Regions from separate parts of the Paenibacillus sp. GCM10027629 genome, predicted to be linked through region 2. Evidence: predicted binding sites of a transcription regulator. Region 2 holds the regulator's gene; each other region holds the start of a gene.
What was found. The regulator Rex, encoded in region 2, represses fermentation and respiration genes when NADH is low (regulators of the CRP and FNR family bind a similar motif). The targets are predictions, from matches to a motif close to TTGTGAAATATTTCACAA.

Region 1 (11,118 bases), on a different contig from region 2:
AGCCCGATTTAACGAGGAGCAGCATATTTGAACAAGAAACATCCAGGTTGCTAAGCGAACGTTCCCTGATGCTTCAGGAAGCACTGCTTCAACATCGCGTCTCGGATGCACTTCGCCATGCGGCTGGGCTCATCGGCCTTGGGCCAGGGTTAACCCCTTCGGGAGATGACTTTCTCGTTGGCCTCCTCTCTACTTTTCACATGGAGAATAGCCCAGGCCGCATCTATCAAGGATTCGGCGAGAAAATCGTGGACGTCGCAAGAACATTGACCAATGAGATTAGTTATACAGCACTCAAGCAAGCATCCAAGGGTCGAGTGAGGGAATCTATCACCCGTTTGCTTCATTCCATTACATGCGGTAAACAAGAAGAGTTGATTCTCTCTTTAGATAAGGTATTAAATATCGGATCTTCATCAGGCACGGACATCGTCTACGGGATTGTCTGTGGATTGGAGATCAACATAAAAGCAGGAGGTACAGTATGTCCACAAAAGTTGTAATCAAACAAAGTACGTATTTCGATTCTGTGTCCTTGATGTCCCTATCCACCAAAGCGAACCAAATTGAAGGTGTGGAGCAAGCGGTTATCGCGATGGGAACGGAAATGAATAAAGAAGTTCTTCGCAATGTTGGACTCTTAACTCCTGAACTGGAAGAGGCCAAAACAAGCGACCTGATGATTGTCGTGAAAGCAGCAACTGATGAGCTTTGTGAAAGCGCATTCCTGCAAATCGAAGAGCTATTCAAGAACAAAGGCGCAGCAAAAGGAACAAGCGACATCAAATATCCAACGATTGATTCCGCAGCAAAAAGCATCCCAGAAGCTAACCTAGCGGTCATCTCCGTAAACGGTGCATATGCAGCAAGAGAAGCTAGGAAAGCGTTAGATAACGACCTACACGTTATGCTCTTCAGCGACAACGTAAGCGTCGAAGATGAGATCGCATTGAAACAATATGCACATGAAAAAGGCTTGCTCGTCATGGGTCCAGACTGCGGAACAGCGATTATCGGTAATGTCGCGCTCTGCTTCGGTAACTCCGTTCGACGCGGCAACATCGGGATCGTCGGCGCATCCGGTACAGGCAGCCAAGAAGTTAGCGTTCGTATCCATGACTTCGGCGGCGGCATTACGCAGTTGATCGGTACTGGCGGACGTGACCTGAGCGAACAAGTTGGCGGCATCATGATGCTGGATGGCATGAAAGCGCTTGATGAAGATGAGGCAACCAAAGTGATCGTCTTGATCTCCAAACCACCAGCACCTAGCGTGGAGAAAAAAGTGCTCGACCAAATCAAGCTGTGCAAGAAGCCTGTCGTCGTTTACTTCATAGGCGGTACGGAAGAGTCGGTTGTTGCAGCAGGTGGCCACTTCGCGAAGACATCCAAGGAAGCAGCGCTTAAAGCGGTTGTCCTCGCTGGCGCAGACGAGAGCACGATTAACAAACGCGCACTTAACATTCCGCTCGTGGAAGAAATTCGTGCGAAATTAACACCCGAGCAAAAATATATTCGCGGATTGTTCTGCGGCGGTACGCTGTGTGATGAAGCCATGTACATTGCCATGGACAAATTCGATAACGTCTACAGCAACATTCAGAAGAATCCTGACTACAAGCTGAAGGATCTGCATGTTAGCAAAGAGCACACCTTCCTCGATCTCGGTGACGATGACTTCACGAACGGCAAGCCGCATCCAATGATCGACCCTTCGACACGGATCGCGCGTTTCTTGCAAGAAGCGAAGGACCCTGAGGTTGGCGTCATTGTCATGGACTTCATTCTTGGCTTCGGCTCACATGAGGATCCAGTTGGCGTCATGCTTCCTGCGATTATCGAAGCGAAGGAACTGGCTGCGAAGGAAGGTAGACATCTTGAAATCCTCGGCTACGTTCTCGGTACAGATCTCGACAGTCCGAAGATTGAAGACCAAGTGAACAAGTTGATGGAAGCAGGCGTCACGATCGCAAGCAGCAGCACGAATGCAGGTCTGCTATCCAGAGAATTTGTCGTGAAAGGGGCTTAATGAATCATGAGTAAAATAAATGATCTTTTTAATAGCAAATTGAATGTCATCAACGTGGGTATCGAATTTTTCAAAGACGATATCTTGAAGCAAAACGCGACAGCGACACACCTTGAGTGGAAACCACCGGGCGGCGGCAAGCCAGAATTGATCACAGCACTCGATAAACTCGAGGATCCAGCAATGCTCGAGAAAATCGAAGCAGCGAACAAATTGGCAGTTGAGCGTATCGTGAACTCCCAACCGATCTTGATCGGCTTCGATCAAGCGATCAACTGTGTACCTGGCATGACGAAAACAACGATTCTTCACTCGGGACCTCCAATTACGTGGGATCGCATGAACGGTGCCATGAGAGGCGCGGTAACGGGCGCGATCGTATTCGAAGGCCTAGCGAAGAATCTGGAAGAAGCTGCTAAAGTCGCTGCATCCGGCAAAATTACATTTGCACCTTGTCACGAACACAACTGTGTAGGCTCCATGGCTGGCGTCACCTCCGCATCCATGTTCATGCACATCGTTGAGAATAAAACGTATGGCAACATCGCTTACACGAACCTTAGTGAGCAAATGTCCAAAATCCTGCGCATGGGTGCGAATGACGAGACGGTTATCGCTCGCCTGAACTGGATGAACGACGTACTCGGTCCGATGCTTCGTGACGCGATGAAATTGTCGAATGGTATCGATCTTCGTCTCATGCTGGCACAAGCGCTTCATATGGGCGACGAGTGTCATAATCGGAACAATGCTGGTACAAGCTTGCTTATTCAAGCGCTGACACCATTCATTCTAGAGACGAATTTCACAACAGAACAGAAACGTGAAGTCTTCGACTTCGTTGCGAGCAGCGATTACTTCTCCGGACCAACTTGGATGGCACTATGCAAATGCGCACTTGATGCAGCACACGGCATTGAGAACAGTACAATTGTTACGACCATGGCGCGTAACGGGGTTGAGTTCGGTATTCGTGTCAGCGGTATGCCAGGCAACACGTGGTTCACGGGCCCTGCACAGAAGGTTATTGGACCGATGTTCGCGGGCTACAAGCCAGAAGATTCGGGCCTTGATATCGGCGATAGTGCGATTACAGAGACGTACGGAATCGGCGGATTCGCGATGGCAGCTGCGCCAGCGATTGTCGCTCTTGTCGGCGGTACGGTAGAAGAAGCACTTGGCTTCTCGACGAAAATGAAGGAAATTACGACAACAGAGAACCCGAACGTGACGATTCCTCTGCTTAACTTCAGCGGGATTGCAACGGGTATCGATGTACGAAATGTCATTCAGACAGGTATTCTTCCCGTCATCAACACAGCGATTGCACATAAGGAGCCAGGTATTGGCATGATTGGTGCGGGAATTACGTACCCACCAACGGAAGCGTTCGAGAAAGCATTGCTCGCTTTAAGTGACAAAATCAGCTAGATCCTTATCTTGTAACAAGCCGCAGTAGATCTTTGTCAACTTAATAAGAGATAGGAGAATTTCGATGGAACAGGTCAACAATCGTAGTATCGAAGAGTTCAAATCTTACGGATATGCAGAGGATATTCTTCCGAAATCCCCTGAGAAGCGTGATTGGAGCACTTTCAACTACATTACAGTTTGGATGGGCGCTGTGCATAACTTGATGTCGTATATGACCGTTGCGGGATTTTTCGTACTCGGTTTGTCTGTACCGCAAGTACTATGGGCGGTCATGACAGCGGCATTTATCGTATCGATCGGTTATGTGTTGAATGGCTACGCAGGATCGAAATACGGCATTGGATATTCGATGTTACTTCGAAGCTCCTTTGGCGTGAAAGGTTCGGTTATTCCTGCACTATGCCGCGGGCTAATAGCAGGGGTCGTATTTTTCGGGACAAAGACGATTATTGGGGCACAGTCCTTTAACGTTATTTTCACGAAAATCTTCCCGGGCTATATGGACATGGTTCCCGGTTTTAATTTCCTAGGACTCGATTTCCCGACGATGGTATCCTACATCATACTGTGGGTCATCACCGTGGGATTATTCCTAGGTGGCATGAAAATTCTTAGTGTGTTCAGTAAATGGTCTTCACCCATCATTTATATCTTCATCGTAGGCGCTGCAATCTGGGCCATCAGCGTAGCTGGCGGATTCGGACCGATCTTCGACTATACGCCAAGCAATCCAACGTCAAGCCCGCTTGTCTTTATCGCTTGTGTCAGTGCACTCGTATAGAACTGGGGCGGTCCAATTGTGAACATCGCGGATCTTACGCAGCGTGCGAAGACAGACAAAGCACCAATGATCGGCTTACCGCTTGGCATGATCGCTTCGTATATCCTATTCGGTATCACTTGCGTGGCTCTACTCGTAGGTACACAAATCGCATTTGGCATCGAAGGATTCAATATCGTTGCAGCCATCGACCAAATCGGTAATCCGTTTATCGTCATTGTGCTGTTGCTTACCTTAAATATTGCATCGACAAGCTATGTTGTATTCGGTAACTTGCTTCCTTCCGGCTTACAAATGACGGCGCTTCTGCCAAAAGTGTTCAATGTGAAAACGGCGGCGATTCTGACTGCCATTATCGGAACAGCGATCTTACCTTGGAAGCTCGTCAATGGCACACAAGCGCTGTATCTATTCTATAGCTTCATCGGTTCCATGTATGGCCCGATTACGGGCATCATGCTAACGAGCTTCTTCCTAGAACGGAAAAGAATGCTGAACCTATCCGCGATCTACTTGAAGCAAGGTGATAACGGCGAGCATAAGAGCGGCTATAATGTCATAGCTTGTACTGTATTCATCATCAGCTTCCTGATCGTATTGTCCGGCGCATTCTTCAAAGACGTCGCCGTCCTTGCGGCCATCAGCAAATCCGCATTCCTGAGCGGATTGATTATCTCAGGTGTGCTCTATGCTATATTCTATCGATTCAACAACCACACGACTGTCCAAGAACGTGAGACAGGAGTGAAAGCATCTTAATTTCTTAGGAGGAATCCCCATGAGTAAACTCGTCATTGTAGCCATCGGTGGCAATTCATTAGTACGTGATAACGGCCGCGATTCGATTCAAGATCAATATGAAGCCGTTCGTGAGACCGTCGTCAATATCGCAGATATGGTTCAGGAAGGTTATAAGGTTGTCGTTACCCACGGTAACGGCCCCCAAGTTGGATTTGCTATGCAACGTGTCGAGATTGCCAGCGAAGTAAGCGGCATGCCGACGATTCCACTGGTGAACTGTGTCGCAGATACTCAAGGGGGAATCGGCTACCAAATTCAACAAGCACTAACGAACGAATTCGCGAGACGCGGTATTAACAAAAAAGTGGCAAGCGTCATTACCCAAGTGGAAGTCAGCAAGGATGATCCGAACTTCCAGAACCCGACGAAGCCAGTTGGCTCCTTCTTCACCCTAGAGCAAGCTGAGGCGATGAAGAAGGATCACCCGGACTGGGTAATGATCGAAGATTCAGGTCGAGGCTACCGCCGTGTCGTTCCTTCGCCGAAGCCCATCGATATCGTTGAGAAGGATGCAATCAAATCTCTGATCGATGCAGATTACGTTGTTATCGCTGTAGGCGGTGGCGGTATTCCCGTCGTTCGGACAGGCGACAACACGTATGACGGGGTTGACGCGGTGATCGACAAGGACTTCGCTACAAGTCTACTCGCAGAGCAAGTGAATGCGGAGACATTGATAATTACAACGGGCGTATCCCGCGTGTGCATCAACTTCGGCAAACCGAATCAGAAGGCGCTGGAGAAGATTACGGTCGAAGAGACGAAGCAATATGTCACTGAGAACCACTTCGCTCCAGGTAGTATGCTGCCGAAGATCGAAGCAAGCCTTAGCTTCTTAGAGAAGAATGGATCTCGTGTTATTATTACGAATCCAGAGAGCCTAAAAGATGCTATTCATGAACGTGCAGGAACGCATATTGTGAAATAATTGGAACGAATAATAGGCCGGAAGTTCACGCTCGCGAACTTCCGGCCTTATTATTCATAGATCTACGCAATGGTCTACACTACACTCCGGGTTACATATCCGTCCTCGCGGATTAGTGCGAGTGCGGTCTTCATTTTATCCAAATAGATAGGGTCATTCCCCGAACACATAAACCGTACACTGCCACTTCCACTGCCGGCAGGAATACCATATCGGTTCAACAGGGCAGACAGCCGCTTAATCGTGCCCGCATTGCCGTCGATCATCTCGATATGCGATGGCAGGATGTCGTGGAGAATTCCTTTGTAATACGGATAATGGGTACAGCCAAGGACAATCATTCCATAATCATCTAAGTTATAAGCCGCAAGCTGCGACCGGAAATAATCACGCATCGTCTCACGATCGAACTGCATGGCCTCACAATATTCGACAAGTTCTGGCAGCGGAAGAGAATCGACAATTCCCCCTTCATCCACACGATGTACAAGCGCATAATATTTAGGCTGCTGCAAGGTTAATGGTGTTGCGAAGACGAGCACCCGCTTCCCTGTCGCACGATTCATCTCTACTGCTGGCTTTACCGCAGGCTCCATACCAACGATCGGGAATGAATACCGCTCACGAAGCTCGTTAATCGCAATACTGGTCGCTGTATTACACGCGATGACCAGCGCATCGATGCCCACATGCACCATCTGTTCTACGCCCTCTAGAATGAATGATCTTACATCATCCTTCGATTTCGTTCCGTAAGGGACATGCAGGGTATCTGCCATGAAGAGATAATTCTCTGTCGGCAGCCGGCGCAGCGATTCAGCTAATACCGTAAGGCCGCCGATCCCCGAATCGAAAAACCCGATTGTCATGTGTCATCAATTCCTATCGTAAAGATTTATAGTTATGTGGTAGAAATCATAGCTAATTCTAGAATATCGCGGGTTGCCGATGATCGCAAGTTGATTCTTCGAACGGAAGTCCCTTCTATGGTACACTAGAGAAAATAAACTATCGTCAATAAGCAAGGAGATTTGTCATGATCAAGTTCGTATCCTGGAATGTAAACGGCCTCCGTGCCTGCGTGAACAAAGGGTTCTATGATTACTTCAAAGACATGGATGCAGATATATTCTGTGTGCAAGAAACGAAGCTGCAGGAAGGGCAGATTGAATTAGAACTGGGCGAAGAATATATGCAGTTCTGGAATTACGCGGAGAAGAAAGGCTATTCGGGGACAGCGGTATTCACTCGGCTGAAGCCGTTATCTGTCCGGTATGGAATCGAGGAAGACTACGAGCCTGAAGGTCGCGTAATTACGCTCGAATTCGATACCTTCTACCTCGTAACAGTCTATACCCCCAATGCGAAACGCGATTTATCACGTCTGGATTACCGAATGGAATGGGAAGATCGATTCCGAGGTTATCTACAAGAATTGGACAACCATAAGCCCGTCATTGTATGCGGAGATTTGAACGTCGCCCATCAGGAGATTGACCTGAAGCATCCGAAGCCTAACTTAGGCAATGCTGGCTTCACACTCGAAGAACGGGGCAAAATGACGACGTTGCTCAGCTCCGGATTCACGGATACGTTCCGCCACCTCTTCCCGGATCAGACAGACATCTATTCATGGTGGTCTTACATGCCGAAGGTACGGGAGCGGAACGTGGGCTGGCGGATAGACTATTTCCTCGTCTCTTCACAGTTGAATGACTCCATTAAAGACGCTAAGATTGATTGTCACATCATGGGCAGTGATCATTGTCCGGTCATCTTGGAGCTAGATCTAGACCAATCATGAAGGTTCCGCACTTATGAATACGTTACGAAATAGACGGTTATATATAGGGATGATCGGTATTGCTGTCGTGTACATCCTCTATGTCACCTTCATGAACTTCATTCATGATCCGCAGGCTACTGCGTTTCTCGATCATAAAGCGGGCCTTAAGCGCTCGGTGAACACCGATATTTGGCTGCCTGTTATGATGGTTCATATTATTTTTGCCTGTGTGGCCATGCTTGCTGGGGCTGTGAACTTCTCGAACCTGGTTCTGACACGGTATCGTTCTTTCCACCGGGCCAACGGTTATCTCTATGTCATAGCCGTCTGTATCGTGGATATCACATCAGGCTACATGGCCCCATTCGCCACAGGCGGGAAAATCAATAGTATGGCGTTTAACTTTATCAATCTCATCTGGCTACTCATGACGATTGCAGCAGTTGTGTTCATTAAGCGTAAACAAGTGATGAAGCACCGGAAGTGGATGATTCGAAGCTATGTCTTCTGTTATACGAATCTATTCATTCATCTGCTCACCTATCTTGCGAGCAAAGGCGCTGGACTGCCATACGTAACGAGTTATACGATCGGTGTCTACGGCGCAATCGTGATCAATATTCTCATCGCCGAATGGATCATTCGCCGCATCTTGCCAAGAAAAGGGGACGGCTAACCTCCGTCCTTTCACACTCCCGCACAACCTATTTCCATGACATGACCCTAGGAAAAAATCCACTTATTTGTGAAATAAATCACAATATTAGATCTGATTATATATTAGAATTGAAGCGGACTAAAAGAGGATGCAATCAGATCAAGGAAATATCGGATTGATTGGACTCTTTATGTTTAACGAAATCTATGAAAGATAGAAAAGTGGAGGGTTCATCATGAAAAAGAAAGTATCAGCAATGCTTGTTCTCATTCTCTCCTTCATGCTCATCATCACAGGATGCGGTAAAGGAAGCCAGAATCAGAGTCAGGACAGTATGAAGAAAGAAGAGGCAAAAGAAACAGAAGCCGTGTCAGGAGCTACTCAAGGTGGTTATACACCAATTGATCAGCTTAAAGATAAATATGACATCATCATTGTCGGTGCAGGTGGTGCAGGGATGTCTGCTGCACTTGAGGCAAAAGAAAAGGGCTTGAACCCGGTTATTTTCGAAAAAATGCCGATTGCCGGGGGAAATACGATGAAATCATCTTCAGGCATGAATGCTTCCGAGACCAAGTTCCAAAAAGAACAAGGCATTCAAGACAGCAACGATTTATTTTATGAAGAGACTCTAAAAGGCGGTCATAACACCAACGACAAAGAAATGCTTCGTTTTTTCGTTGACAATTCAGCTAGTGCGATCGATTGGCTCGACTCCATCGGCATTCGTCTGAACAATATCACGATTACAGGCGGCATGAACGAGAAACGCACACACCGTCCGGAAGACGGCTCAGCAGTAGGGCAATACCTTGTCAAAGGCTTGATGAAAAATATCCAAGAGAAAGAAATTCCACTTTTCGTCAAAGCGGATGTGAAGGAAATTACGGAAAAGGACGGTAAAGTGAACGGCGTCAAAGTCGTGATCGATGGAAATGAAGAGAAAACTATTGCAGCGGATGCTGTTGTTGTGACAACCGGCGGTTTTGGCGCTAATATGGATATGATTTCCGAAGTTCGGTCTGACTTAAAAGGTCTCGTGACTACCAACCAAATAGGTAGTACCGGTGACGGAATTAAGATGATAGAGAAGCTCGGCGGCGTAACGGTGGATATGGATCAAATTCAAGTTCACCCTACGGTACAGCAAGAGAAATCCTATCTCATCGGTGAAGCTGTCCGTGGTGAAGGAGCTATCCTCGTATCCAGTGAGGGCAAACGCTTCACAAATGAACTGAACACTCGTGACAATGTCACGGCTGCAATCAATAAGCTTCCTGAAAAGTCAGCTTATCTCGTATTTGATTCCGGCGTAAAATCCCGTGCGAAAGCAATTCAGCAGTACGAGAAAATGGGATTTGTCCTTCAAGGCGAATCGATCGAGGCTTTAGCCAAAGCATTGAACGTTCCAGCTGATCAACTGAAAGCCACGGTGGATACATGGAACAGCGCAGTGAAAAATAAAAAGGACGCCGAATTCGGCAGAACGACAGGAATGGACAACGACTTGTCTGGCGCACCCTACTATGCCATTAAAATCGCTCCTGGGATTCACTACACCATGGGCGGCGTGAAAATCAACACAAATACGGAAGTGCTGAATAAAGACGGCAAACCTATTCCAGGTCTATATGCAGCAGGCGAGCTAACAGGCGGCTTGCACGGTCAGAACCGGATCGGCGGCAACTCCGTAGCGGAGATCATTATTTTCGGCCGCCAAGCGGGTATCAAGTCGGCTGAATTCGTCCAAGCACAGTAAAGCTGAACGTATCCCAAAAAAAGACCCTCAGAAATGAGGGTCTTTTGCTATATTAGTCCCGGTAGTGACGATACTTCTTCTTGTCCTCTTCCGTAATTGGCCGAATCACTCGACATGGATTACCTGCAGCAATAACGCCGGGTGGGATATCCTTCGTCACGACGCTCCCCGCACCAATCACGCTATTGTCTCCAATGGTTACGCCCGGCAGGACACTAACCCCGCCGCCAATCCATACGTTATCTCCAACCGTAATCGGAAACGCAATCTCTAACCCTTCGTTCCGCTGCTCGACATCGAGCGGATGCCCTGCTGTATAGAAGCCGCAATTGGGCGCGATGAACACATTGTCACCAAAGGTGATTGTGGCACAGTCCAGCATGATGCAATTGTGATTCGCATAGAAGTTCTTGCCGATTTCGATATTATAGCCATAATCGCAATAAAAAGGCTGTTCGATGTGGAACGTCTCTGCCGTCTTGCCGAACAGCTTCCTCAGGATGGCCACCCGCTCCTCCAGCTTCTGCGGATGCAGTTGATTATGCTCGTAACATAGCCCCTTCGCATACGTACGCTCATCGATGAGCTCCTGATCGTAGTTCGCATTATAAAGGTAGCCTAGTGCTGCTTTTTCTTTCTCTGTCATGGGGTCCACTCCTTCTCTCCTATTCGTACTACACTCTATTATTTCTTCAGCATAGAAACATATCCTCGTAACTCAAGGAAATAAATAATTGCACGTCATAATGATATTGTCAAAATTGGTCAATTTACCCATAATGGAGTGGGGCATCTCATAGACGGAAGCCTGCAAGATGACAACCACATAACATTGATTATCGGATATCGCTGCTTTCCTCGCTTCACACGACAGCCGTTGGGTAACCGGACAGATAATTGATGCAAGTGGGGGTTCTCGGTTATAATGCCCTCCTCGGAGAA
Region 2 (11,118 bases):
CGCTAGAGGATGATCATCATCTTCTGTTGGAAGCGGGTACAGGAACGGGTAAATCCTTAGGGTATTTGATCCCTTCGATTTATTACAGTGTCAAGAATGATAATAAAGTGGTCGTCAGTACACACACGATTAATCTGCAAGAACAGATTCGACAGCGAGACGTGCCGCTTCTCAAGACGATATTACCGGTTGATTTCAGAGTATCGGTATTAAAAGGTCGCAGCCATTATTTGTGCTTGCGGAAGTTTGAACATAAAATAAATACAAAAGATTTCATTACGCCAAAGGAAGATATTATTACAGCAGCACAGATGCTGGTCTGGCTTGCCGAGACAGAGCATGGCGATAATGAAGAGCTGCATTTTGGCAATAAAGGAGCCGATTTCTGGGATACGGTTGCTAGTGATACGGATTCTTGTCTGAATCGAGCTTGTCCTTGGTTCCGCAAATGCTTCTACCATCGTGCTCGCCATGAAGCAAATATCGCAGATGTGATTATTACGAACCATTCCTTATTATTTACAGATATCAAGGTGGATCATCGATTCTTACCTGCTTATGATCATCTTGTCATTGATGAGGCCCATCATCTCGAGGAAGTCGCCGGGAAACATCTCGGTCTGCATGTGAAATATTTCAGTCTTGTTCATACCTTGCTGCGCTTGCTTAAGGATAGTAAGAATGGACAATTGCCGACGCTGCGTAATCGTCTCCATGTTATTCCTGATGAGAAGGCGCAAATGGCATGTGAAATTATTGAAGATTCCTATTCGCAGCTTGTTGATGCCAAAGAGATGTGGGATAAGTTAACGGAAATTTTGTTCAGTATGATGCCGCAGCGGACAAGTGATGCGAATCAAGAACAGGGCCAATATGTATATCGACTGCAGACAGAAAAAATGCCAAATGATTGGGATGCTGCTTCGGTACTCGAAGATCAGCTGAATGCCCTCTTGAACGAAATCGTTCGTAAATCTGAGCGATTGCTGCAAGATCTGCGGGATATACAGGAGGAATATGGGATTCAAGCGGCCGTGACGGATTTATCCGGAACAGTGAAGGATTTGGCGCGTGCGCGTGATGACATCCGATACTTTATGAAAATGAAGGAGCCGAATGTCGTATTCTGGATGGAAGCGAGCAGTCATTTCCGTAGTAAATCCTTGCAATTATTCGCTGTTCCAGCGGATGTCAGCGCTCAGCTGAAGGAATATTTCTTCGATGCGAAGAAAAGTATCGTGCTCACATCAGCAACCTTATCGGTTGATAAATCTTTCCAATATATGATTGAGCAGTTAGGATTGCAGGAAGCCCAGGATCAGGGACGGCTTCAGAGCATGGTGCTCCCATCGCCCTTCCAGTATCGTAAACAGGCGCTAGTGGTGATCCCACGCGATTTCCCGATGCTCAAAGGATCGAATCCGGATGCACATTTCGTGCAGACCTTAGTGAAGTCTCTGGCTGACGCAGCCGTGGCTACGCATGGCAGAATGCTCGTCCTGTTCACATCGTACCGGATGATGAAGCAGGTGTACGATCCACTCAAGGAGCTACTAAGCCCGCATCAAATTCAGGTTATCGGACAAGGCATTGACAGCGGGAATCGGAGTAAGTTAACTCGCAGGTTCCAGGACCAATCGGCGTCCGTTCTCCTTGGTACGAGCAGCTTCTGGGAAGGTGTCGATATTCCTGGTGATGCGCTAACCTGTCTGGCGATTGTGAGGCTTCCGTTCCAGCCGCCGAATCATCCGCTCATTGAAGCGAAGTCGGAGCTGCTGCAGAAGGAGAAGAAGAATCCATTCATGAAATTGTCGGTTCCACAGGCGGTTATTCGCTTCAAGCAAGGGTTTGGACGATTGGTACGTACCGCGCAAGACCGTGGGATCGTCATTATTTATGACACACGTGTTATTGAATCTTATTATGGCAAGTATTTCTTATATTCTTTACCAGGTCCGAAGATGGAGCATATGCGGCTAGATCAAATCGTGCCTCGAATGCAAGAATGGCTGTCGGACGAGGAAGAGAGGGGAGTCATCCATGAAAACAATGAAAATATCTGAAGCAGTTGTACGCCGTCTTCCCATTTATTTGCGCTATTTGAGTGAATTGCAGCAGCGTGAAGTCCTTACGGTCTCCTCGCAGGATCTCGGATTGAAGCTGGATTTAAATCCAGCTCAAATCCGTAAAGATTTAGCGTATTTTGGCGAGTTCGGGCGTAAAGGGATTGGCTATGATGTTGCTTATTTAATTCAGAAAATCCGCCAAATTTTGAAGCTAAATCAGCAGATTAATGTCGCTCTTGTCGGGGCAGGTAATCTTGGCCAAGCATTAAGTAACTACAATACATATCTTAAGGATAATATGAAAATTGTAGCTGTCTTTGATGCACATCAGCCGAAGATCGGCAGCAAGATTAATAATATTGTTGTTCAGCCGATGGAGGATTTAGAAGAGACTGTTCGTGAGCATAATGTTCGTATCGGTATTATTACCGTTCCTGCGATGGAAGCACAAAATGTGGCAAATGCTTTTGTGAATGCGGGTGTAGAAGCAATTCTGAATTTTGCACCGGTCATCTTAAAAGTGCCTCAGCATGTGCGTGTGCACACAGCTGATTTTACAACGGATTTATTGAGCTTGGCGTACTACTTGCACAATGGGAAGGATATGGACGAAGATGAAGAAGAATCTATGGATCATTAAGAACGGCTATTTCGCCGTTATGAACGCAGATAAACCTGTAATTCACGGGGTTATGGTGATAGAAGGGGATCAAATTCGGTATGTAGGCGAGCAGCTTCCAGCGGATTTGGTGATTCCTGAAGATGTAGAGGTTATGGATGGCAAAGGGCTATTGTTCTTGCCTGGTTTAATGAATACGCATGGTCACGCAGCAATGTCCCTGTTGCGCGGTCATGGTGATGATCTTGCATTGCAAGTATGGCTCCAAGAGAAAATGTGGCCGATGGAAGGCAAATTCACCTCGAAGGATGTCTATTGGGGTACATCATTATCTGTCCTGGAAATGTTAAAAGGTGGAACGACAACCTTCCTCGATATGTACGATCACATGGATCAAGTGGCAAAAGTGACAGACGAATCAGGTATTCGCGCGGTGCTGATGCGTGGAGCAATTGGTCTATGTCCTGAGGATGTCCAGCTGGCGAAGCTTGCGGAGGCGGTTCAATTTGCGAAGGATTGGCATGGCAAGGCGGATGGAAGAATTACGACGATGATGTCCCCGCATGCGCCTTATACCTGTCCTCCTGCGTTTATTGAGAAGTTCGTACAAGCTGCGCATGATCTAGACCTGCCAATGCATACGCACATGTCGGAGACGGCAGCCGAAGTACAGCAGAATGTGAAAGAATATGGGCTTCGCCCTGTGGCGCATCTCGAGAAGTTAGGTGTATTCACACGTCCGACGCTTGTTGCGCACGCGGTACATTTGACGGATGATGAGATTGAGACGCTTGCACGTTACAACGTAAGTGTATCGCACAACCCTGGCAGCAATTTGAAGCTTGCGAGCGGTGTTGCGAGAGTACCGGATCTGTTAAAAGCAGGCGTAACGGTATCGCTTGGTACGGATGGCGCAGCGAGCAACAACAACCTCGATATGCTTGAAGAAATGCGTCTTGCTGCATTAATTCATAAAGGGGTATCGGGTGATCCGACAGCTGTGCCTGCCTTGGAAGCCTTGCGTTTAGGCACGGAATACGGCGCGAAATCGATTGGGCTGGAGAATGTGACGGGATTGCTTCGTGCAGGGATGAAAGCCGATTTCATCGCTGTTAACATTGATCAGCCGCACTATAAGCCGCATACAGATCTGATCTCCCATGTGATTTACTCGGGTGCAGCACAAGATGTATGGCATGTATGGGTAGATGGCAAGCAGGTCGTCAAGAACCGTGAATGTCTAACCCTCGACGAAGAGAAAATTATGCGTGAAGCACAAGCTTGCTTCGACGGATTGTTAGCGCGTTAAGGGAGTTACAGATGCAGAGAAGATGGATCGTTATTATCATATCTGTCATTATACTGATTTTGCTCGGACTGCATTTATATTATCGGAATGTACAGAGCGGTGAATGGATTGCAGAAGATCGGGCAACGAAAGCTGCCTTAGAGCAATCATCCTTGAAGAAGGTAACAGGGATACAGAAGTCTGTATGGGAAGATGTATATTATATCGTCAATGGACTGGATGAGCAGGATCAGAATTTAGTGGTGTGGGTCAATCAAGAGGGAACTTCCGTACATACGGAGCAACTGAAGCAAGGTTCGACGAAGGAAGCGATACAAGAGAAAGTATTAAGTCGATCGCCTGGCGCAGATATCATTACAATCGTACCTGGCATTTGGGAACAGCAGTATGTATGGCAGGTGTTCTATAAAGCGTCCAAACCGAACGAAAAAGTACACTACTACTATGATTTTTACCGTTTCTCGGATGCAGGGTATTTGACAACGTATACCTTGCCTAATCGGTAAGAAAACCTTTGGAAAAAATGTATTCTAAAATAAGGATCTCGTCGATATACTAATCCCGACCGAGTAAGGTCATATTGATCGGAAGGGGTTGGTTCGATCCATGGGTGTTCGATTTCTGAAGATTGGCGTGCTGTACTTTATCTTGTCAATGGGTTTGGGGATGTATATGTCAATGGCCAAAGATTATGTGCTTGCAGGTGTTCATGCGCACGTAAATCTAATCGGTTGGCTATCTATGGCGGTATCTGGCGTGATCTATATATTATTCCCTAGGGCGGATAACAGTGCTCTGGCGAAGTGGCATTTTTGGTTAATGAATTTAGGTGTCATCGTTATGATGGGCTCTCTAATCACCTTATTGCTTACGAAAGAAGAGACGCCGTGGGGACCGATTATTGGTGCGGGTGGTGCTCTACTTATCCTTAGCGCCATTTGTCTCCTGATCAATCTCTTTAAAAATGTGAATATCAATGAGACGCGTACATCGAGAAATTCAAAGTGACAGCGGAATTTGAAGAGCTTGCCTTCTAAGGCAGGCTCTTTTTCAATTGTTCGAGCGATGGTTGGTAGGACTTCCACACATTACATTCTTCAATCGTATATATCCTATGATATACTGTGTGATATACGAAATGAAGGAGGGCGTTACATTGAAAATACGTGTTAAACCACTTATCCTAACACTGGTCGGATCGATGGCCGTCCTTTTTGGCGGCTGGTTCTTCTATCAGAATGTAGCTGTACAAAGTCCTGTAGAGAAGGTAGCCAAAGAAGTATCGACAGTATCTGATGCGAAAGCAAACATTACGCGAAATGATGTTCAACTCGTCATTCAAGTTCAGCCTGATGCGAATTTGCGAGAAATCGTTCAACATATATATCAGTCCGGTAATAAAGTCATTGGCGATAAGAAATTGAATATTACCGTAAGTAATCCGTCGTCTCCACTGCTTGATGATTGGTGGTCTCATGCTCTGTTCGGCGTCGCACAAGCGATGGAGAATAAGCAATACTCAGAGATTCCACAAGTATTAGAAAAGACGAGTAAGTCGTTAAATCTAACACAAGTTCACACATCTGCTGAGATGGATGAACGAAATGTATATGTTACCATTACCGATGGAAAGGCAAGCAAGTATGTTATTCTTCCTCGCAAGGGTGAGCCCGTGGGGGTGTGGCCTAATGCTTAAAGGGTGGAGAGAAGTCGTTATTGGATTTGTGATCGCGTTATTTATTTTTCTCGGCATCATTGGGGTGAACATCCTGCCTTTTGTTGGTGTCGCCCTTGTGATCGGAGTTATCTATTTAGCCATGAAGAGCCGTGGGGGCAGCTTGACGGTTGGAAGACAACAACGCCGAGTAGGCGGATCGTCTAAGCCTAGTTATTTGACCTTTGAACAGATTGGCGGTCAAGAACGTGCGAAGCAGGAATTGATTGAAGCGTTGGATTTCCTCATCAACCACGAGGAGATTAAGAAGTTCGGGATCAGGCCGTTGAAAGGTATTCTATTAACGGGTCCTCCGGGAACCGGGAAGACGTTAATGGCAAAAGCAGCAGCGCATTATTCGAATGCAGTGTATGCTGCAGCTTCCGGTAGTGAGTTCGTTGAGATGTATGTCGGGGTTGGTGCAGGCCGTATCCGTGATTTATTCAAGCAAGCAAGAGATCAAGCCGTGAAAGAGAAGAAAGAAAATGCGATCATATTCATCGACGAGATCGATGTCATCGGCGGGAAGCGGGAAGGCGGCCAGCAGAAGGAATATGATCAGACGCTCAATCAGCTTCTAACCGAAATGGATGGGATTTATTCGAATTCTACCCCTCGTGTGCTCGTGATTGCTGCGACGAACCGGAAGGAAATGCTCGACAGCGCATTGCTGCGTCCAGGCCGATTTGACCGGCATATTCGTGTCGATTTGCCGGATAAAAAAGGTCGATTGCACATCCTGAACATTCATGCAGAAAATAAACCAATGGATAATTCGGTGCAGCTGGACACGATTGCCGTTCAGTCGTTTGGATTCTCCGGCGCACAGCTCGAAAGTGTCATGAATGAAGCTGCAATCTATGCGATGCGGGAGAAGCTGGAGCAGATCGAGCAGCGCCATTTGACCATGGCGATCGATAAAGTCATGCTCGGTGAGAAGACGGATCGTGAAGCGACGAATGAAGAACGCAGACGTGTCGCCATTCATGAATTGGGACACGCGATTATCGCTGAAATTGTTAGACCTGGCAGTGTGGCACAAGTGACCGTTAGTCCGCGTGGACAGGCGCTTGGATATGTTCGACATAATCCATTAAAGGATCAATATCTGCACACCAAAGAGTTTCTAGAAAGTCAGATTATGATTGCGCTAGGCGGAGCTGCAGCGGAAGAAATTTTCTACGGTGGACGAAGTACAGGATCTTCGAATGACTTCGAGCAATCGCTGCAAATTGTCGAGACGATGATGAATGCGGGATTGACCAATTTAGGGATCACCAATGTTCAGATCGTGACGCAAGAAGAGCGAATGAAAGAAAATGAACGAATCATGAATGAGCTCTTCGAACGGACGCGCAATGAACTCGAATCCCATAAAATGGTATTTGAGAAGGCTTTGGAATTCCTTATTTCGGAAGAAGTAGTCTCTGGCGACCAATTTAGAAGAATATTTTGTGACAATATACAATTACCAGCGTAAAATGTGCGCTGGTTTTTTGTCTAATTTTTTTCGACATGTTAAAATAGATGGCGGAGTTCTGAGAGATGATATATACAGAGTTGTCAGAAAGGATGGTTTTAAACCATGCAATTTAAGAAAATTGGCGTCATTGGCGGGGGAACCATGGGTCAAGGGATCGTTGAAATGTTGGCGGTTCGTGGACTTGATGTATTATTAGTGGAGCAATCGGCTGAGAAATTAGACTATGCATACAGCATGATTGAATTAAGTCTGGATAAACAACTTGAGAAATGGGGCATTACGATGTCGGAGAAGAAGTTGATTCTCTCCCGCATTCAAAAAGTATCGCATTTTGCAGAGCTTGGAACATGCGATATGGTCATCGAGACGATTTCGGAAGACTTGGAACTGAAGAAGCAAGTATTCGCAGAACTGGATGCCGTATGTCCAAGTCATATTATTTTGGCGAGCAACACCTCTACACTCAGTCTTACAGAGCTTGCGAGCTCGACGAAATATCCATCGCGTGTAATCGGTATGCACTTCATCTACCCTGTTGCGAAAGTGAATTTGGTGGAGATTATTCGCGGTCTGAAGACTTCGGATGATACATTCATCCAGACGAAGCACTTTGTTGAAGAAGTTGTGTCGAAAAAAGGCATCATGGTCTACGAATCTCCTGGATTCGTAACATCGCGTATTATTCTCACATTGATTAATGAAGCATTGCATGTCTTGCAAGAAGGCGTTGCAACAGCAGAAGATATTGATGATGCAATGCGAATCGGCTATGCTTTCCAACACGGACCGCTTGAGATGGCAGATCGCTTCGGATTGGATTCGGTATTGGCAGCGATGGAGCGTATGTTCCGTGAGTTCGGAGACCTGAAATACCGCCCATCGGTACAGCTGAAGAAGATGGTTCGTGCCGGTCATTTAGGCGTGAAATCAGGCGAGGGATTTTTCAAGTACAATAAGGATGGGGATCGAGTATGAAGGTTTTAGTTATTAATGCAGGTAGTTCTTCGGTGAAATATCAGTTGTATGATATGACAGATGAGTCTGTTCTTGCGAAAGGTCTTGTAGAACGTATCGGAATGGATTCTTCAATCCTCACGCATGAGCCGACTGACGGCCAAGAAGTGAGCGAAGTAAGCGAAATTCTCGAGCATACAACAGCGGTTCGTAAAGTCTTGGATATGCTCGTACATCCGCAGCACGGTGTGATTAAATCCATCGATGAAATTGAAGCTGTAGGGCATCGTATCGTCCATGGCGGGGAATCATTTAGCAAGTCTTCAATTGTTACGCCGGAAGCGAAGTCAGAAATCCGCCGTCTGTTCGACTTGGCGCCTCTTCACAATCCAGCACATATGTCCGGTATTGTAGCGGTAGAAAAGAATATGCCGAACGTTCCGCAAACCGTTGTGTTCGATACGGCTTTCCATCAGACCATGCCGGAAAAAGCGTATTTGTATGCCATTCCGCGCGTATTGTATAAGAAGCATAAAGTTCGCCGTTATGGCTTCCACGGAACATCTCACAATTTCGTAAGTGCGAAGGCTGCTGAATTCTTGAACCGTGATATTAAAGACATGAAGATTATTACATGCCACATTGGTAATGGCGGTAGTGTAACAGCGATTTTGAACGGTCAATCTGTCGATACGTCGATGGGGATGACACCGCTTGAAGGTTTGATGATGGGTACACGCAGCGGGGACTTGGATCCTGCGATTGTTCCTTTTGTCATGAATAAAGAAGATCTAACCGTGAATGAAGTAAACTCGATGTTGAACAAACATAGTGGATTACAAGCCATCTCTGGCGTGAGCAGCGATATGCGTGAAATTATCGACGGCATGCTGGCAGGAGAACCTAATTCGACATTGGCTTTTGACATGTACGAATATCGCATTCGTAAATACATCGGGTCATACGCTGCAGCAATGAACGGTGTAGATACCATTGTTTTCACAGCTGGTGTGGGTGAGAATGCAGTTGTATTACGTGAACGTGTCCTTGAACAATTAACATTCTTGGGCATCGAGCTCGATATAGAAGCGAACAAAGTACGTTCAAAGCAGCCTCGATTGATCTCAACTCCTAATTCGAAAGTACAAGTGCTTGTCGTACCGACGAATGAAGAATTAATCATCGCTCGCGATACACATCGCTTGGTGTTAGAATCGAAGTAATCAATATCATTTGTTGTTAAAGGGGAGAATTAGGATGGCTGCACAAACTGTCATTCGTCAAGTAAGTCAGCACGTCGGACAGCCTGTTAAAATCGGCTGTTGGGTGCACAATAAGCGTTCAAGCGGTAAAATTCAATTCCTGCAATTGCGTGACGGCACAGGGTATATTCAAGGGGTTGTCGTTCGTAGTGAAGTGCCTGAAGAGGTATGGGATGCGGCGAAAAGCTTAACGCAGGAGAGCTCTCTGTATGTAACGGGTGAGATTCGTGAAGAGCCTCGCAGTCAATCAGGCTACGAAATGACGGTAACGGGGATTGAAGTCATTCATATTACGGAGAACTACCCGATTACGCCAAAAGAGCATGGCATCGATTTCTTGATGGATCATCGCCACCTATGGCTTCGTGCGCCGAAACAGCGCGCGATTCTGGTAATTCGTTCGCAAATTATTAAAGCGATCCAAGATTTCTTCGATAATAACGGATTTACGCTCGTCGATCCGCCGATTCTTACACCTTCTTCCTGTGAAGGTACTACGAACTTGTTCCATACGAAATATTTCGACGAGGATGCGTATCTGACACAAAGCGGTCAGCTCTATATGGAAGCTGCAGCGATGGCCCTTGGTAAAGTTTACTCCTTCGGACCAACGTTCCGTGCGGAGAAATCGAAGACACGCCGTCACTTGATCGAGTTCTGGATGATCGAGCCAGAGATGGCGTTCGTAGATCATGAAGAGAACCTGCGTGTGCAGGAGTCGTTCATTGCTTATGTGGTGAAATCCGTACTGGATAACTGCCGCAGCGAGCTTGAGACGATTGGCCGCGATATTTCCAAATTGGAGAAAATCGTAGGACCATTCCCGCGCATCACGTATGATGATGCCATTAAATTCTTGAATGAACAAGGTCATGATATTCCTTGGGGTGAAGATTTCGGTGCGCCGCACGAGACAGCCATTGCGGAGAAATATGAGACGCCGGTATTCATCACGCATTACCCAACGAAGATCAAAGCATTCTATATGAAACCAGATCCGAGCAATCCGGATGTTGTACTATGTGCCGATATGATCGCACCAGAAGGTTATGGTGAGATTATTGGCGGTTCGCAGCGTATCGACGATCCTGCATTACTCGAAGAGCGCTTCACTGAGCATGAGCTTTCTACAGAAGCGTATCAATGGTACCTGGATCTTCGCAAATATGGTACGGTACCTCATTCCGGCTTCGGTCTTGGGCTTGAGCGTACAGTCGCATGGATTTGCGGATTAGATCATGTTCGGGAGACCATTCCGTTCCCACGGATGCTCTATCGTTTGTATCCATAAGCCTCAATCGATGATATGATGAGGGGATGGAGGTGAGCTGACATGAGCAATGAAGCATGGCGGGCATTTGCCAAGGGGATTACGCTGGGTATGGAAGTGGGTACGATTCACTTTCCTTACGCGCTTCTTCGATATTATCGCCGCATGAAGCTCAGTGACACGGAAATGATGCTCATTCTTCAATTAACCGGGTTCCAGCAAATGGAGCAGAATGCATTTCCGACGATTGAAGAATTGCAGGATCGCATGGGTGCTTCACCGGATACAGTCATCAAAGCCATACAGAAGCTCATGCGCGAGAAATACTTATCGATTGATGAAGAATTCGATCCGCAGACGGGGATTCAATATGAGCGTTACAACCTTTCAGGAATTTATGAGAAGCTGGGACAGCTTTTATCCGATGATGTAAAGGAAGAA
Region 3 (11,118 bases), on a different contig from region 2:
CTTTACGAACCTTCCATCCATTGGTTAGGTCCGCACCGCTCATCCGCGTCTCGGCTTTGAAATCGATAAACTCGGCATTTCTCGCGATCTTATCGTCAAAGGCATATCCTTCTTTTCGTACCCACTCCAGCACGGAACGGCCTTCCGGCGTCTCATCCTGCATCGAGCTCACGGCAGCCCATTGGGATACTTCTTCTACTGTCGCTTTCCCCACGGGCACCATGTCACTCGCCATCCGATTCCCGAAGGTAATCGTACCTGTTTTATCCAGAATCATTGTGTTAATATCGCCCGCTGCTTCAACCGCTTTCCCGGACATCGCGAGCACGTTATATTGCGTCACGCGGTCCATCCCCGCGATCCCAATTGCGGACAACAAGCCCCCGATGGTCGTCGGGATCAAGCAGACTAACAAGGAGATAAGCACCGGAATTTCTAAGTCGACTCCTACATACTTGGCAATCGGCGCTAGCGTCATAACTACAATCAAGAAGATCACGGTCAATGTAATGAGCAAAATATTAAGCGCAATTTCGTTCGGCGTCTTCTGACGCTCGGCCCCTTCGACGAGGGAGATCATGCGATCGAGGAACGATTCACCCGGATCATTCGTGATCCGTACTTTAATCTGATCACTGACGACGCGTGTTCCGCCCGTTACGGAGCTGAAGTCGCCACCCGCTTCCTTCATAACTGGCGCAGATTCACCGGTAATCGCGGATTCGTCTACCGTGGCGAGTCCTGCGATCACTTCGCCGTCCCCAGGGATCATCTCACCCATGGATACCACGACGACATCCCCCTTACGAAGCTCTGTCGCTGGCACTTGCTTCACGCCGCCGCCCGGCTGCACTTTATTCGCCATCACGTCGCTCTTCGTCTGCTTCAGTGCATTCGCTTGTGCTTTCCCACGCCCTTCAGCGATCGCTTCCGCGAAGTTCGCGAACAGGACGGTGAACAGCAAGACGATGAATACCGTTAAGTTAAAGCCGAAATTCGCTTCCGCGCCAAATGCAGATGGAAATAGCGTTAACAGCAGGACGATGAACGTACCTAGCTCTACCACGAACATGACCGGATTTTTGATCATGATCAGCGGGTTCAATTTGACGAAGCTCTGGCCTAGCGCATATTTCAATATATCTGAAGTTATTAATGATTTACGTTTCATGGTCGAATCCATGTTCTTTCACCTCGTTAAATGATCTCTACCCTAATGTCAGGAACTCTGCAATCGGCCCAAGGACGAGTACAGGCAGGAACGTCAATGCACCAATGAGAATGACCGTTCCGAGCAGCACCCCAGCGAATAGCTTGTTATCGGTGCGGAATGTCCCAATCGTCTCAGGCACCCATTTCTTGCGCACGAGTGAACCTGCAACACCGAGCAGTGCCACGATGGAGACGTATCGACCGAGGAACATCACAATCCCTGTCGTCATATTCCAGAACGGCGTGTTATCCGCCAAGCCCTCGAACCCGGAGCCGTTGTTCGCTGCCGATGAGGTGTACTCATAGAGCACTTGCGAGATGCCGTGGAACCCTGGATTCGTAATGGCACCCGATCCTAGATCGGTTAAGAACGCAATGGCCGTCGGGCCTAAGATGATCAACGGATGGACGAGAATCGCAATCGCGATCAGCTTCATCTCGTGCGGTTCAATTTTCCGACCTAAGAACTCCGGCGTACGACCGACCATTAAGCCTGCCAAGAACACCGCGAGGATCGCATACATCAGCATATTGACAAGCCCTACGCCATCGCCGCCGAATACCACGTTCAGCATCATGAGCGACATCGGTACGAGACCGCCAAGCGGGGTTAACGTATCATGCATATTGTTGACCGTACCCGTCGTTGCCGAGGTTGTCACGGTCGTGAATAGAGCGGATTGCGCAATCCCGAATCGTGCTTCTTTCCCCTCCATACTGCCTTGAGATGTGTCTGCACCGATCGTATTCAAGACCGGATTGCCGTTGCTTTCCGAGATATACACAAGACTTAGGAAAGCTGCGAACAAGATGCTCATGACAGCGAACACGATCCAGCCCTGCTTCTGATTCCGAGCGAATCGTCCGTACGTATAGGTCAGCGATGCCGGGATACACCACATCATCAACATTTCGAGCACATTCGTAAGTGGGTTCGGATTCTCGAATGGATGCGAGGAGTTCACTCCGAAAAATCCGCCGCCATTCGTCCCCAAATGTTTAATCGACTCGAGCGATGCTACAGGACCAATCGCGATCTGCTGCGTCTCGCCCGTAATCGTGTGCGCTTGAACCGTAGCGTCCAGCGTCTGCGGCACTTGGAGTCCAACGAGCACCAGTGTCATTACGATCGCCATTGGAATCAACAGTCTCGTATGGGCCTTCACGAAGTCCGTGAAGAAATTACCAAGCCCTGTGCCCTTCTTCGTTAATCCGCGGATAAAGGCAATCGCCACCACAATCCCCGTCGCCGCCGAAGTGAACATCATCATCATGATGACGATCATTTGCGAGAAATAGGATAAGCCTGACTCCCCACTGTAATGCTGTAAATTCGTATTGGTCATAAAGCTGATAATCGTATTAAAAGATAACGTCGGCTCCATATTGTCGATCCCGTTCGGATTGAGCGGCAGCCAGCGCTGTGTCAGCAAGACGCCGAACCCGATAAGCGTCAATACAAGGTTGGTTAGCAGTAAGCTAAGTACGTATCGCTTCCACGACATGTCGCCGCGGTTCTTCAGCCCGATCAGCCAAAAGATCCCTTTCTCCACCGGACCAAATATCCGATCACTCCGGTTCGGCTCATTCGAAAATATATGATAGATATACGTACCGAGCGGCTTCACGATCAAGAGCAGCAGCCCGATAACAATCACGATTTGCAGTAAATCCATTCCCCAGTTCATAGTCGATCTCCCTTTTCAACAACATTTTAATCAACGTGAAAAAAGTTAATTTTTCTCATTTCCCTTAAAAAAAGGCATAAAAAAAGAAGCCTGCGGGGGAGGTTATCCATCGCGGCTTCAATAATGGGCATGGCGAATCGCCATGCTGCGCACATATTGAATACGTTCAAGTTGCCTCTCTCGAGACGCTTACGAGGTTAGCTGTCGGATTCGGGCCTTGAGAGTCGCCCTACCTTAGCGCCGTACAAGACGGTGCCTCGGATTCACCCCGTGGTCAGCTCAGCTGACCGTTGGTTCCCCCGCTCTTTGCCTTAGCAAAGACTCAGCGTTAAAGACATGTAAAACATTTTTCATCGCTTCATCAATCTATTTCACATCATAACCACAGATCTATTTCGCATCTGCAGCCAACGTTCGTCTACACTTTCCTTCATCCTCTCTCATTCGCTTACGAGGTTAGCTGTCGGATTCGGATGGTGAGAGTCACCCTACCTCGGTACCGTTGTACCCAGGATTCACCCCACATGTTCCTGCTCTCGCTCTCACACGAGCCACAGGTTCATGACTTATTTGGTTCCCCCGCTCCTTGCACATGCAAGGACTCAGCAATGTTCATGAATCGTATCATACTCCTCGTGTTGCAACTTGTAAAACCTTAAATTGGTTTGAAATGGAATCTGAAAATACTGGAAATCGTCATGAAAGCGTTATGAATGATATGAATCTCTCGAAACCTCCTATTTTCACGCGATAGATCACTTTCGCGCGATTTTCCAGGATGAATGTACAGGGTGCCCAGCCATCTTATGTCATTCACCGCAGTGAAATCCCGCAGTCCTCTTTTTATTAACGGAACACTTCGGCAGCAAAAAAATCTCCCTCTGATCAACAGTGTGTACACTGCCAACCAAAGGGAGAGCTTTAACCTTTACATTTCACCTTGCCGCACACAAAAAAAGCCAACCCTCTTCACCGAAGGTTAGCTTCTCTCCACATTTATCTATAGAATAATAGATCAATCACTTTGAACACGGCCATCGCAAGCACGAATGCAATCGGAATCGTCACGATCCAAGAGATGACAATACGACCTGCTAGGCCCCATTTTACCGCCGAAAAACGCTTCGCGGAACCTACACCGAGGATCGCTGAGGTAATCGCATGCGTTGTACTAACGGGCAAATGCGCTAGCGTTGCCGTCATAATAATAGCAGCTGACGATAAATCCGCTGCAAAACCGTTAATCGGTTCGATTTTGAAGATTTTCGTACCCATCGTTTTAATAATTTTCCAACCGCCGACAGATGTACCGAGTGCCATCGCTGTTGCGGCCGAAATTTTAACCCATAACGGAACATCCAAATTATCTTGTATTCCTGCTGAGACAAGAGCGAAGGTAATGATCCCCATCGCCTTTTGCGCATCATTCGTCCCGTGCGTATAAGACTGAAGCGCTGCCGTCATAATCTGCCCTGTGCGGAAGCCTTTATTGACCGAATGCGGACTCATTCGACCGAAAATGAGCTTCAGAATCGTCATCACGATATAACCAAGAGCAAATGCAATAAGCGGTGAGAAGATAAGTCCTTCTACGATTTTCGTAAACCCGGCATAGTTCAAGCTGTCTGAACCCGCTCCTATAAAGACTGCACCCGCGAGTGCACCAATGAGTGCGTGAGATGAGGACGAAGGAATTCCGAACCACCAAGTCACAAGGTTCCAGATGATCGCGGCGATTAAGGTCGCTATCACAATCTCTACCCCATTATCCAGCTTGGAGGGGTCTGCGACGCTTCCCCCGATCGTCTTCGCAACCCCGGTAAAGGACAAGGCACCGATGAAATTCATCGTTGCTGCGAGCAGAATCGCATGCCGCGGCTTGAGTGCACGCGTCGAGACAGATGTCGCGATGGCATTCGCCGTATCGTGAAATCCGTTAATAAAGTCAAATGCTAGAGCTAATAAGATAACAATACCTAAAACGATCATTGTATGATCCATAGAAATGTATTGCACAGAACGACTAGAGGTTCTTCAAAAAGGTAACTTTTTGAAACACACTATTTAGGTGTTCCCGCGCAACTCTGTCCTCCTTTATTTCACCTATCGTTCACGCGACCTTAGGAGTTGCGCATAATAATGGTTTCAAGAATATTAGCAACGTCTTCGCAATTATCCGTCGTTTGCTCCAGACGCTCGTAGATTTCTTTTTTCTTAATCAGCTCAATCGGATCTTTCACCGCAGCGAATAGATCTTTGATACTCTTACGCAGAATATCGTCTGCTTGGTTCTCAAGGTCATTAATAAGGATCGTATGTTCGCGAATCGCGAGCAATTTTTTCTGTGACAATAGTCGAATCGCTTTTTGGATTTCAAATGCGCTATCGAGTAGCACTTTACCAAATTGTTCGATCGAAGCATCGTATTCCTTCACATGGTACATATCAAAGCGCGATGCACAAGCTTCAAGCCCGTCTAACACATCGTCCAGCGAGGTAGCCAGCGACATAATATCTTCACGCTCGATCGGCGTAATGAACGTCTTATTCAACTCTTTAATAATCGTATGGGTGAATACGTCACATTTCGACTCCAGCTCTTTCATTTCCTTGGTGAAAGCTGTCGTATCTCCTGGCTTTGCTACATACTTCGCAAAAATATCCGCGCCTTGGACAATGGCATCGGCCATATTTTGCAGATTTTGAAAAAATACATCGTTCTTCTTAAACATACGCTGTCCCCTCTGCTTCAAATTGCTTAGATTACCTTAATAATGAGAATTATAACCTTTGTTATCTTATCACAAGTGACATAGTGCTTGTAAAGGAATTGTAAAACAAAATCGTGAATTTCTTTTAACAGTTTGCCGATATTCGCCTACAATTATCCAGTCCGCTCGACAAAATTAAATCCGACAAGGAATCCTTGCCGGATTTAACAAATTACCCCACCTGGATGTGGCTCGCAAATGTTGGAATGTTTGGAACGATGTTGAAAATTGTCTTCCCCGGGTAGAGTGGCAACTCTTGCCCATCCTTATACAATCGAATGACATCACTTGTCTTGCTGCGCGACCACGTGCAAGAGATGGCTTTGCCACGTTGATAGAGTACGGCTTCTCCGCCCTTCATCAAATTCACGTCCAAGCGTCCCACATCGTCTAGCGTACGATGATCCGCTCCCAGCACAACGACATTCGTCGCCGTAAGCGTCTCCTTCGTATTCAGATCGATATGCGGCTGACCGTTGATCGATCGGCTGTAATGCTTGCTCGTCGCATCATAATCATAGGTCACTTTATAGTTCTTGAGCAGGAAGTTGACCGTTATTTTCGTCGCCTCTTCCCCCATAGGCATGTCCTCTTCTTTGGCAAAAGGATACGTCGTCATAGGCACATCTGCCTTATACTTCTTCTTCGCAGCACCTTCACGCAGCTTCTCTAGCGTTGAATACAGATTGTGCGGTGCTTTTCGTGATTTATCCCGGTAAAAGAACGGCCCAGCGTTCGAAATTTCATCCAAGTGTTCTTTGTGTTGACGTTGAAGGACCGCATACCCGTCGGTACTCGCCCCGGCATGCACCAAGACCCCTTGGTAGCTATCGCCAAGATCAATGAGATATGGACGGATGCTGCGAATCGGACCAATGGGTTCCTGGAAATTCTCGCTCTGGAAAATGGCCACAATCCGCGTAATCCCGCCTTCTGCGAGCACCTCATACAGCATATCCGCATGGGTAAGTCCAGACTGCGGTCTTGCCTTGGACATATTATTGATCATGACTGCGATTGGCCTTGCGGTTACTGGCTCTGCAGTGGGTAACCCTGTTAATGGCGCAATATAAGCCTTGGTCGGATCTTGCTCTGATTCCTGTTCCTGTGCTGGTTGTTCCGTGGATTGCGGCTCAGGTGTGCTCTCAGCTTCAGGCGTTTTACTCGTGCAAGCACTGAGAAGCAGCGTCAGTAGAATACATAGTATGCTAAGTGTTCGATAGAATAAATTCGACTTCATGAAGACCCCTTTCAAATGGCAAAATTTTGGAACATATGATAAGTCCATGGTCTTTATTTAAGCATATAATGGAAGATTTGTCTGTTATTTCGCTGCTTGGAAGCTATGAAAAAATGTTTTGGATAGGTGTGATATTTGCGCTTGTGAAAATGTGAACAAAGTATGTACTTCAAATTCAAAAATTTCAAATTCGGGCTAATAATGTGATAAAAATCACATGTTGATGATAAAACTGAATGTATGATTAAGCCATAGAGAAAAACAATAATAAATAACAAAACGGACTGGAGCTGGTATCAATGTTCACACATTGGTTAAGAAACAACATCGTCGCAGCTTGGCTGCTCACCATCATTCGCGTATATCTCGGCTATCAATGGATCACGGGCGGCTGGGGCAAGATCACAGGCGGAGGCTTTGATGCCGCAGGATTTATGCAAGGCGCAATCGCGAAAGCAACAGGCGATCATCCCGCTGTACAAACTTGGTTCGCGAACTTCCTAGAGCACTTCGCACTGCCGAACGTCAAACTATTCAATGTCCTCGTTCCATGGGGAGAATTCTTAGTCGGCCTTGGACTCATCCTTGGTACATTTACAACATTCGCCGTCTTAATGGGTATGGTCATGAACTTCGCCTTCCTGATGGCTGGTACCGTGAGCACGAACGCACAAATGCTCATCCTTGAGATCTTCGTCGTCGTCGCTGGCTTCAACGCAGGCCGCATCGGACTTGACTACTTCGTCATCCCTTACATTCGCCGCATGTTCGGCCGTAAGGAACGAGCGAATAGCTATCAATAAGGGAACATAGAACATACGCCCTCCGCTTCATGCGGGGGGCGTTTTTTGATGTTACATCTGCCTCCCCTACACTCGACTTTCCCGGTCCCTCCCCTTATAATAAATAGATTCTATAGCACGAGGTGAAATCATTGAGTTCTTCGATTCTAGTCATGGGACTGCTCGGATTGTTGTTTATCGTCTTCGGCTACTTGATTGGCGTGAAGAAAATGCTCGTCCTCATCGCGGGATATCGCGAAGAGACGTTTACGGGGAATAAAGACAAACTTGCGAAGACCGTGGGTATCGCATATGTGACGATCGGAGTTCTTACCCTTTTGCTTCCCTTAGGACTCGAATATATCGGCTCGATGGCAGGCATCATCTATGCAGCGATCGTCGTCATTAGTGTGGCTAGCTTCATAGCGAAGATGAAACGCCGCGATTAATACAAAAGAACCTTCGATCCCCCTCATTTTGGCAGGGAACCGAAGGTTCTTCTTTTTCCTAGATAACGTACTACTTCTTCAACTTTGCAATTTCCTCGGTCACAACCGCTGCGAGGTCATCATTGTTATAAGCAGCAAGCATACCCAGCACGATATGCTCACCGATTGGTCCCGCTTCTTCCTTCGTTACCGCAATCTTCAGCGCCTCGCGCAGCTCCACATTATCCGCTTGCTGCGGATAGGCCCGCGTATACAGTACAACAGGATCCAAATCATTGTTGATGCACCACTGTACAAATACGAGAATCATCATACGCTCATCCCGTTCAAATTGCTGGGTCATCTGACGTTCTATTTCTTGTTTGCTATTCATCTGCCGACTCCTTCACGCAACATTTCCATGCCAACTAATCTCTATTGTACTAGGAATCCGCGATGAAATCAGCCCCTGCTTACACGCATAATGAACTTATATACTCCAGTGCTGCCAATCGGAATTACGTTCTTCCAGTGCACGCAGCCACATCTTCGTCTTGCCAATCACCTGCGTCTGATGTGTCCCTGTCGAATACGTATGGTCAGCTTGGAAAATAATTTCTTTATCGCACCGGCCGTCACTCCGCAGCCAGAATGTTTTCTCATACAAAAAGCTATAGTCTACAGGAATCACATCGTCACTTGTCCCGTGAATCAATAAGACATCTCCTGAGAACCGGTTCGTTTCTTGAAAAGGCTGATAGAGCCCGAGAGAATCGAAATATTTCGGTGTAAAGCTATACCCTGCATAGTCCGTCTTCCCTTTGAGTTTCGATTCATCATACCCGTTCCGGCCAATAATTTTCACAATATCATTAAAAGGATAGCCTACGGCCGACCACATGACGAGTCTTTTCACACGGCGATCCTTCACCGCTGTCAGAAGCGCAACCGCTCCACCCAGGCTATGACCGAGCAGCGTAACTCTCGACAAGTCCACATCACAGCAATCCAGCGCATAGTCTAATGCCGTACGCGTCTGGGCGATCATCGATTCGAGTCCAAGGTCTCCGTACTCACCTGAGCTCTCACCGCATCCGCCATAATCGAATCGAAGCACCAGGTTGCCTGCAAGCGCCAGCTCACGCGCTGTCTTCACGAACAATCGATCGACACCGATCCGGTTGCCCACGAACCCGTGACAAATGACAACCAGCGGAACCCGAAAGTCTTCATGGCCTTGCTTCCCTGCAGAGCAGACACCCTCCGGATAATGAATCGTTCCTGCAAGCTGCAAATCCTCGTGTTTGATCGTAATATGACGTTCCATACGCTCATCTCCCTACTTCCATATCCTTTAACCTTTAATTCCGATAAACTTACTATGAATTATTAAAATCATATTATCATGAACCTCTTAGCACTGTCAACGGGACAGATCTAGAATGATTTTTGGCGGCGGTCTATATCTTCAGACTTTCTTTAGTTATCTCTTTGCCGAATCTACAGATTCTCCCGTTACGATAAATTCATCAACGTGCTGCGGCATGCAAAAAAGGAGAATCTATTGTGAAACGAAACACTCGTCTGCAATCCCTGCTCCCGCTCCTCTGGTTGCTCGTCATTCCTGTGCTAAATATCTTCTACATGGTGCTGAACCACGGCGGAGAGCAAGTATACAATCTCATGACAGACCTCGACAATGCGATCCCGTTCCTCCCGGTCTTCATCATTCCCTATGTGCTCTGGTATCCCTTCCTGATTGGGGTCTTCGTCCTGTTATGCCTTAAAAATCGCTCTATCTATTACCAGACGCTGCTCGCGGTCATCCTCGGACTGATAGGAAGCTACCTCATTTATTATGTTTTTCAGACGACCGTACCAAGGCCCGAACTTCACAATAATGGGATACTCATTCAAATGGTGAAAGGGATCTATACGCTGGATGGTCCGTATAACTGCTTCCCCAGCATTCATGTGCTAACAAGCTATTTACTCTGGATCGGTGCTCGATCATGTCATGCCATCCCCTCCTCCGTCAAAATGATTATTGGTGCGATTTCATGGTCGATCATCACTTCAACCTTTTTCGTCAAACAGCATGCTCTATTGGATGCGGTCGGTGCGATCATCCTCGCAGAAATCGTCTTTCGATTCGCCGCCCTGCTGCTCCGCCAGTTATTTGGCTATCGGCCTGCGGTTACTGTACGTCATGTCCGTGAACAACAAAAGCCAATGCCCTGACGTGTAATTGTCAGATCCATTGGCTTTGTCCCAGGACATCGCGTAAGTCTATAACCTTATTCGTACATCCCATAGAATTGCTTCAACAAGAAATTCGTATCGTTGTGATTGACTTCTACACCTGCTTGGTCCACTTCCGAGGTAACAGCATTCGTCGCATCCGCTGTACTCTGAACCTCTTGAGCGGCCTGTACCGACTCATCCTGCTCGCCGTAGTTCACGTCATAACGCTCCATTCTCCATCACCCCACTTTAGCATGCTGTTCATTGCTTCTTCGCTAGTGTGGCAAAAGAGTCCCACATTCTATGCATGAGACAAGAAAAAAAGCTTAAGCATCTGCTTAAGCTTCAACCGATCAACTACGTTCTCTGGATAGTTATGCCCCGGATCGGTAACAATAGGGGCAATTCCCAGTTCACAGAGGAGCGTCCGTCGACTATGACTTTTCTAGACTTTCTACGTGCATATTGGCTGCCAATTTCACTGATTCTCATCGTTCTGTATGCTGCTATCTACGTGTATAAGAACCGCACTCAATTGTTCCGCAGAGAGTGATCTTGACTAGACGAGCGCTTTATTCGCAATATCCGAACGATTTTGCTTGCCTTCGAACTGAATCCGATCGGCATCGGCATATGCTTTGGCACGTGCTTCAGCAATCGTCGCTCCGAGGCCTACAACCCCAAATACGCGGCCACCGTTCGTTACGAATTGCCCCTGTTCATTGGTTGCCGTCCCCGCGTGGAACACGAGCG

Region 1: ACFQZR_RS27520 (flavocytochrome c) is a predicted target of Rex. The motif match lies at 8,503-8,520, and genes of this name have one in related genera.
Region 3: ACFQZR_RS19615 (DoxX family membrane protein) is a predicted target of Rex. The motif match lies at 7,113-7,130, and genes of this name have one in related genera.

The regions. Positions count from the first base shown of each region.
Region 1 covers NZ_JBHTGZ010000020.1:27,872-38,989, reverse strand. The annotation lists gene ACFQZR_RS27560 (oxamate carbamoyltransferase subunit AllH family protein) at 1-503, shown strand, start outside; gene fdrA (acyl-CoA synthetase FdrA) at 485-2,029, shown strand; gene ACFQZR_RS27550 (YlbE family protein) at 2,036-3,460, shown strand; partial or broken gene ACFQZR_RS27545 (cytosine permease) at 3,525-5,003, shown strand; gene arcC (carbamate kinase) at 5,023-5,973, shown strand; gene murI (glutamate racemase) at 6,048-6,842, opposite strand; gene ACFQZR_RS27530 (exodeoxyribonuclease III) at 7,013-7,777, shown strand; gene ACFQZR_RS27525 (DUF2306 domain-containing protein) at 7,791-8,435, shown strand; gene ACFQZR_RS27520 (flavocytochrome c) at 8,653-10,176, shown strand; gene ACFQZR_RS27515 (sugar O-acetyltransferase) at 10,229-10,822, opposite strand; partial or broken gene ACFQZR_RS27510 (short-chain dehydrogenase) at 11,013-11,102, shown strand.
Region 2 covers NZ_JBHTGZ010000009.1:1,758,992-1,770,109, reverse strand. The annotation lists gene dinG (ATP-dependent DNA helicase DinG) at 1-2,063, shown strand, start outside; gene ACFQZR_RS17645 (redox-sensing transcriptional repressor Rex) at 2,041-2,706, shown strand; gene ACFQZR_RS17640 (amidohydrolase) at 2,681-3,994, shown strand; gene ACFQZR_RS17635 (cell wall elongation regulator TseB-like domain-containing protein) at 4,006-4,500, shown strand; gene ACFQZR_RS17630 (cytochrome-c oxidase) at 4,601-5,002, shown strand; gene ACFQZR_RS17625 (hypothetical protein) at 5,151-5,690, shown strand; gene ACFQZR_RS17620 (AAA family ATPase) at 5,683-7,188, shown strand; gene ACFQZR_RS17615 (3-hydroxyacyl-CoA dehydrogenase family protein) at 7,294-8,166, shown strand; gene ACFQZR_RS17610 (acetate/propionate family kinase) at 8,163-9,368, shown strand; gene asnS (asparagine--tRNA ligase) at 9,403-10,698, shown strand; gene ACFQZR_RS17600 (DnaD domain protein) at 10,741-11,118, shown strand, end outside.
Region 3 covers NZ_JBHTGZ010000010.1:24,634-35,751, reverse strand. The annotation lists gene kdpB (potassium-transporting ATPase subunit KdpB) at 1-1,183, opposite strand, end outside; gene kdpA (potassium-transporting ATPase subunit KdpA) at 1,209-2,888, opposite strand; cyclic di-AMP (ydaO/yuaA leader) riboswitch at 3,071-3,238, opposite strand; cyclic di-AMP (ydaO/yuaA leader) riboswitch at 3,331-3,518, opposite strand; gene ACFQZR_RS19630 (inorganic phosphate transporter) at 3,897-4,901, opposite strand; gene ACFQZR_RS19625 (DUF47 domain-containing protein) at 5,021-5,632, opposite strand; gene ACFQZR_RS19620 (DUF3048 domain-containing protein) at 5,844-6,911, opposite strand; gene ACFQZR_RS19615 (DoxX family membrane protein) at 7,211-7,714, shown strand; gene ACFQZR_RS19610 (DUF3784 domain-containing protein) at 7,846-8,142, shown strand; gene ACFQZR_RS19605 (hypothetical protein) at 8,213-8,515, opposite strand; gene ACFQZR_RS19600 (alpha/beta hydrolase) at 8,612-9,448, opposite strand; gene ACFQZR_RS19595 (phosphatase PAP2 family protein) at 9,688-10,362, shown strand; gene ACFQZR_RS19590 (hypothetical protein) at 10,419-10,598, opposite strand; gene purD (phosphoribosylamine--glycine ligase) at 10,925-11,118, opposite strand, start outside.